DNA from 2 places in the Streptomyces avidinii genome. Region 1 is predicted to be linked to the other one. Evidence: riboswitches for the same ligand, from Rfam matches in the RefSeq annotation. Region 1 holds a riboswitch; the other holds the start of a gene.

Region 1 (3,405 bases):
CGGCCCACCAACAGCAGGAGCGGACCATGAACGTTGCGACCCCGGCAGGCGGCGACAGCGTGGCGGCCCGTGGCTGGCCGGGCGTTCTCGACGCTCTGCTGACCGGCCGGGACCTGCGCGCCGAGGACACCGCCTGGGCGATGGACCGGATCATGCGCGGGGAGGCCACCGACGCCCAGATCGCCGGCTTCACCGTCGCGCTGCGGGCCAAGGGGGAGACCGTCGAGGAGATCAACGGCCTCGTACGGGCGATGTACGCGCACGCCAACCTGATCGAGGTGCCGGGCCGCACGGTGGACATCGTCGGTACCGGCGGCGACGGGGCCAAAACGGTGAACATCTCCACGATGTCCGCCATCGTGGTGGCCGGCACCGGAGCCAAGGTCGTCAAGCACGGAAACCGGGCCGCGTCCTCCGCGAGCGGCTCCTCGGACGTCCTGGAGAAGCTCGGCGTCAACCTCGACCTCAGCACGGCGCGGGTCGTCGAGGTCGCCGAGGAGGCCGGCATCACCTTCTGCTTCGCGGTGAAGTTCCACCCGGCACTGCGCCACGTGGCGGCCGCCCGCAAGGAGCTCGGCATCCGCACCACCTTCAACATCCTCGGCCCGCTGACCAACCCGGCCCGGGTACGGGCCCAGGCCTCGGGCGTGGCCGACCCCCGGATGGCCCCGATCGTCGCGGGCGTCCTCGCCGAGCGGGGCTCCTCCGCGCTGGTCTTCCGCGGCGACGACGGCCTGGACGAACTGACCACGGCCTCGACCTCGCGGATCTGGTGGGTCCGGGACGGCAAGGTCACCGAGCAGACCTTCGACCCGCGCGACGTGGGCATCTCCCTGGTCGACGTCTCCGCCCTGGCCGGCGGGGACCCCTCCTACAACGCGGATGTGGCCCGCCGACTGCTGGCCGGCGAGACCGGCCCGGTCCGCGACGCCGTACTCCTGAACTCGGCGGCGGCCCTGGTGGCCCTGGACCCCGCCGCGGGCACCCTGGAGGAGCAGATCGCGGCGGGCATGACCCGCGCGGCGGAGTCGATCGACTCGGGTGCCGCCCGGGACGTCCTGGAGCGCTGGGTGGCGGCCAGCAACGCCTAGGCCGCGCGGGAACGGCGCGAAAACGCTGACCCCGGTCCACCATACGGACCGGGGTCTTGCGTTCGCGTGATCTTGTGGCAGGATGCTGACCAGGTCACGAGTGACAGCGTTTAGGCCCCGGCTTGCTGTCCGGCAACCCTCCTTCCGTGGCGGGGTGCCCCGGGTGATGACCAGGTCGTAGGCAGCAAGGCCTACGGCAAGCGCGGATCCCTCGACACCAGGGGTCCTGGTCTCTCGAGGAGCGTTTTCCGTGAGCAAGCGAATGCGATAGGGCGACTCCGCCCCCACTTCACCCTCGGACCAGGGTCACTTCCGTGCATCCCCGCGTCGCTCCGAGGACTTTCCCGTACCCCCGACGGCCGCAGCGCCGTACCCGCGTACGGGCACACCGAAGCCATTCAGCCCTGCCTGCCGGGAGATATCGCCATGTCCGCATCCCTGAACGCCGCCGTCGCCACCACCGCCACCGCCGTGGACCCCGCCTGTGCCGAGCCGCTCGCCGTCCTCGGCCGGGACGTCACCGTCCCCCTCGTCACCGGCGGCGAGGTCACCTACGCGGCCCTCGACTACGCGGCCAGCGCCCCCGCCCTGCAGCGCGTCTGGGACGACGTGGCCGCGTACGCCCCCTACTACGGCAGCGTGCACCGCGGCGCCGGGTACCTCTCGCAGCTCTCCACCGACCTCTTCGAGCAGAGCCGGGTCACGGTGGCCGAGTTCCTCGACTGCCGCCCCGCCGACCAGGTGGTCTTCACCCGGTCCACCACCGACTCGCTGAACCTGCTGGCCGCCGTACTCCCCGCCGACTGCCAGGTGTTCGTCTTCGAGACCGAGCACCACGCCTCGCTGCTGCCGTGGGTGGACGCGCAGGTCACCTACCTCAACGCGCCGCGCACCCCCGCCGAGGCCGTCGCCACCCTGGAGCGCGCGCTCGCCGACCGCGACCCCTACGGCCCGGCCCTGGTCTGCGTCACCGGCGCCTCCAACGTCACCGGTGAGCTGTGGCCGGTGAAGGAACTCGCCGCCGCCGCGCACGCCCACGGCGCGCGCATCGTGCTGGACGCCGCCCAACTGGCCCCGCACCACCCCGTCTCGGTACAGGAACTGGACGTCGACTGGGTCGCCTTCTCCGGGCACAAGCTCTACGCACCCTTCGGCTCGGGCGTACTCGCCGGCCGCGCGGACTGGCTGCAGGAGGCGCAGCCGTACCTGGCCGGCGGCGGGGCCTCCCGCAAGGTGGCCCGGCGCGAGGACGGCGGCGTGGACGTCGAGTGGCACACCACCGCCGCCCGCCACGAGGCCGGCTCCCCGAACGTCATCGGCGTCTACTCCATCGCCTCGGCCTGCAAGGCCCTGACCGAGGCCGGCTTCGAGAACCTCGTCGCCCGCGAACGCCACCTCATCGCGAAGGTCCGCGAAGGCCTGGCGGAGGTCCCGGCGGTCCGGATCCTCTCCCTCTTCGGTGACGACGCCCCGCGGGTCGGCGTCATCTCCTTCGTGGTGGACGGCTGGAACAGCTCGCACTTCGCGGCGGCCCTGTCCGCGGAGTACGGGATCGGCGTGCGCGACGGCCTGTTCTGCGCCCACCCGCTGGTCCGCACCCTGCTGGGCAGCGAGCCGCAGGCGCAGGGCGAGTGCGGTGCCCCGGAGGCGGCCCCGGGTGAGCGCTCCCTCAACGCCATCCGCGTCAGCTTCGGCGCCGGCACCCCCGACGAGCACGTGGAGCGGTTCGTCCGCGCGGTGAAGGAACTCGTCGCGGACGGTGCGAAGTGGCAGTACCGCACGGAGGAAGGCCGCTGCGTCCCGGCCGTCTGACCTGCGGTCGGCTCTGCGGTGTACGGCCGTGCCCCCCCTCGGGGTGCGCCTCAATCGCCGGCGAGGCTCAAATGGGGGTCGGTGCCCGGCGCGGGGTGCCCTGCGGGCGGCCCGGCGGTGCGGCTGTCCCTGCCCGGGGCGGGCGCCTCAATCGCCGGCGAGGCTCAAAGAGGGGGCCGGTGCCCCGCGCGGGGTGCCCTGCGGGCCGCTGGGGGTGTGGGTCGGGGCCCCGCACGAGGGTCTCCTCGGCTCGGCGCGCGCGGGCACGGTCCAGTCGTACGGGGTGGTCGCGCCTCGTCCTGCGGGGACCCTCCTGCGTGTCCCCGCCCCACGGCCGACTTCGACCGTGCCGGGCATCCCCTTGCATGCCTCGCCCGACCGGGTCGGCCCCGGGGGCGGACGGCTCCTGGCGGCTGGGACGGCGGAGGGGAGTGGGGACGTGCCGGGGTGTCCCCGCAGGACGAGGCGCGACCGCCCCGAGCATCCGGGACATGCCCGCGCG
Region 2 (3,405 bases), 1.3 Mb from region 1:
CCAACCTAGCCCGGCCCGCGCCCGCTCAAACCGTACGTTCGCTCACGCCACGCGACGCAGGGCGTACTCCTTGATGCCCGCCATCGGGGGCCGCTCCTCGGTGTCCACCGGGTACGTCCGCGGCACGAAGCCCTCCGGCCCGCGCTCGAACTGTGTCAGCTCCGGCCGTACGAGGTGCCCGCGCGAGAGCCGTACCTGGGCGGTGCGGTAGATCGCCGCGGCCATCCGGCCCAGCGCCTGCCCGTCCTGATGGCGGTGGACGCGTACGCCCACGTCCACCTGGGCCAGCGCGTCCAGCCCGACCGTGTGCAGGGCGTCGACCAGCAGGCCCAGCTCGACGCCGTACCCGACGGGGAACGGCAGCCGTTCCAGCAGGCATCGGCGTACGGCGTACTCGCCGCCCAGGGGCTGGACGAAGCCGGCCAGCTGCGGCCAGTGCAGGTTGAGGAGGGGGCGGGCGACGAGTTCGGTGACCCGGCCGCCCTGGCCGGGGGTGTCCCCCAGCGGCCGGTCGTACATCGCCTTGACGAACTGCACGTCCGGGTCGGTCAGCAGCGGGCCCACGATCCCGGAGACGAAGGCGGCGGAGAAGTCCCGCAGGTCGGCGTCGACGAAGCAGACGATGTCCCCGTCGGTGGCCAGCAGCGAGCGCCACAGCACCTCGCCCTTGCCGGGCAGCGCCGGGATGCGGGGCAGCACGTCGTCGCGGTGCACCACCCGGGCCCCGGCCTTCGCCGCGACCTCCGCTGTGCGGTCGCTGGAGCCCGAGTCGACAACGACCAGTTCGTCGACCAGGGGGACGGGCAGTCCCTCGATCAGCTCACGCCGGATCACCTCGACGATCGCGCCGACCGTCGCCTCCTCGTCCAGCGCGGGCAGCACCACGCTGACCGTGGTCCCGGCCGCCCGTTTCCGGTCGAGCAGCTGGTCGAGCGGTCGGTCGGCGGCGGACCAGGAGCGGTCGGCCAGCCATCGCTCCACCTCTTCCAGCACCTTCAGCACTCCCTGCGTGTCGGCGAAATCCGCCGGTATGTGATCCATCTCGCGGTTCGGACGCCTGTCTCAACCGCCCGGCCCTTCGGTTACAGTCTTGAACAACGCGAAGGACCACCGCATGCCGGGGGTCCTCGTGACAAATGCCCGGGCGCGCCGAAGAGCGCGTCGCCCGGTGCCATACCGCTCATCCAGAGGGGCAGAGGGACACGGCCCGTTGAAGCCCCGGCAACCCTCCAGTCGGTTCTCGCGATCGCGCACATCAGCGACGTCAGCGAGGTCCCCGGCTAGGGAAGGTGCCAATTCCGTCTCATGGCGAAGTGCGCCATGGGGAAGATGAGGAGAAAGGGCCTCGCCATCATGGCTGCACAGACTGTCGCCACCTCTGTTGATCTCGGACCTGCCACCGGCCTTTCCTGTCGCGAGTGCGGTACCCGTTTCGAGCTCGGCCCCATCTTCGCGTGCGCCGAGTGCTTCGGACCGCTGGAAGTCGCCTACGACCTCCCGACCGGTGACCCCGAGGCCCTGCGCGCCGCGATCGAGGCCGGCCCCAACAACATCTGGCGCTACGCGCCGCTGCTGCCCGTCCCCGCCGACGTGGCCGCCAAGCCCAGCCTGAACCCCGGCTTCACCAAGCTCGTGGACGCGGCCAACCTGGCCAAGGAGCTGGGCGTCACCGGCAAGCTCTACGTCAAGGACGACTCCGGCAACCCGACGCACTCCTTCAAGGACCGCGTCGTGGCCATCGCCGTCGAGGCCGCCCGCGCCTTCGGCTTCACCACGCTGTCCTGCTCCTCCACCGGCAACCTGGCCGGCGCCGTCGGCGCCGCGGCCGCCCGGGCCGGCTTCCGCTCCTGCGTGTTCATCCCGCACGACCTGGAGCAGGGCAAGGTCGTCATGGCCGGTGTGTACGGCGGCGACCTGGTCGGCATCGAGGGCAACTACGACGATGTGAACCGTTTCTGCTCCGAGCTCATCGGCGACCCGCTGGGCGAGGGCTGGGGCTTCGTCAACGTCAACCTCCGCCCGTACTACGGCGAGGGCTCCAAGACCCTGGCGTACGAGATCTGCGAGCAGCTCGGCTGGCAGCTGCCCGACCAGATCGTCATCCCGATCGCTTCCGGCTCGCAGCTGACGAAGATCGACAAGGGTCTGCAGGAGCTCATCAAGCTCGGCCTCGTCGAGGACAAGCCGTACAAGATCTTCGGTGCGCAGGCCGAGGGCTGCTCCCCGGTGTCGACCGCCTTCAAGGCCGGTCACGACGTGGTCCGCCCGCAGAAGCCGAACACCATCGCCAAGTCGCTCGCGATCGGCAACCCGGCGGACGGCCCGTACGTCCTGGACATCGCGCGCCGCACCGGCGGTTTCGTCGAGGACGTGACCGACGAGCAGGTCGTCGAGGCCATCAAGATCCTCGCGCAGACCGAGGGCATCTTCGCCGAGACCGCGGGCGGTGTGACCGTCGGCGTGACGAAGAAGCTCATCGACAACGGGCAGCTCGACCCGACGCTGACCACGGTCGTCCTCAACACCGGTGACGGCCTCAAGACCCTGGAGGCGGTGGCCGCGGACAGCGGGCAGACCGCCACCATCCGCCCGAGCCTGGACGCGTTCCGCGCCGCCGGCCTGGTCTGATCCTTCTCCCTCTGCACCCGGAAAGGCAGTAGCGCCATGAGCGTCAACGTCCGCATCCCCACCATCCTGCGCACCTACACCGGCGGCGCCGCCGAGGTCCCGGCCGAGGGCGCGACCCTCGCCGAGGTCATCGAGTCCCTGGAGAAGAGCCACCCGGGCATCGCCGCGCGCGTCCTGGACGACCAGGGCAAGCTGCGCCGTTTCGTGAACGTCTACGTGAACGACGACGACGTGCGCTTCGAGGGCGGGCTGCAGGCGGCGACGCCGGACGGCGCAGGCGTCTCGATCATCCCGGCCGTGGCAGGCGGTTGCTGAATACCCGGATCCCCGGGATCACCCGACAGGTGACACGCGCAAACCGAAATTGCCCCCTCCGCTAAAAGCGGAGGGGGCAATTCTGCTTGATTGGGCACGGTAGGGTTGGGGAAGTCCCCTCCGCTGTTCTTGCCCCCTGCATATGAACGGGCCGCGCGAGGGTCGACATCGGGCCAATGTGCAAGTGCGGTATGGGGCTTTGGCGAGATATGCCCGGCCCGAGTTGCCCTGGAGTATGGCAAATTTTCACTCTATTTCAATGTTTCTCGGTGTCCAGAATTCTCATCGGATTGACCTGTTGCAGACAGCATCCGCGCAGATACATTCAGCCTCGGTCGACGCGTTCCGACGCAAGTTCTGACCCGGGATCGCGAAGTGCGTTCCTGCGCAAGGGCCAGTAATAGGGGAGTTAGGCATGGCTCAGGGCACCGTCAAGTGGTTCAACGCGGAGAAGGGCTACGG

The links. A riboswitch is a leader RNA that binds a small molecule or an ion and turns the genes downstream of it on or off. The one in region 1 is predicted to bind S-adenosylmethionine.
Region 2: linked by a shared signal. The riboswitch ahead of thrC (threonine synthase) and the one ahead of OG373_RS27845 (aminotransferase class V-fold PLP-dependent enzyme) in region 1 are both predicted to bind S-adenosylmethionine.

The regions. Positions count from the first base shown of each region.
Region 1 covers NZ_CP108863.1:6,189,113-6,192,517, forward strand. Annotated here, with positions in the region: gene trpD (anthranilate phosphoribosyltransferase) at 27-1,091, shown strand; SAM riboswitch class IV at 1,184-1,300, shown strand; gene OG373_RS27845 (aminotransferase class V-fold PLP-dependent enzyme) at 1,518-2,903, shown strand.
Region 2 covers NZ_CP108863.1:4,914,154-4,917,558, forward strand. Annotated here, with positions in the region: gene OG373_RS22055 (glucosyl-3-phosphoglycerate synthase) at 43-993, opposite strand; SAM riboswitch class I at 1,178-1,336, shown strand; gene thrC (threonine synthase) at 1,354-2,628, shown strand; gene OG373_RS22065 (MoaD/ThiS family protein) at 2,665-2,943, shown strand; gene OG373_RS22070 (cold-shock protein) at 3,359-3,405, shown strand, end outside.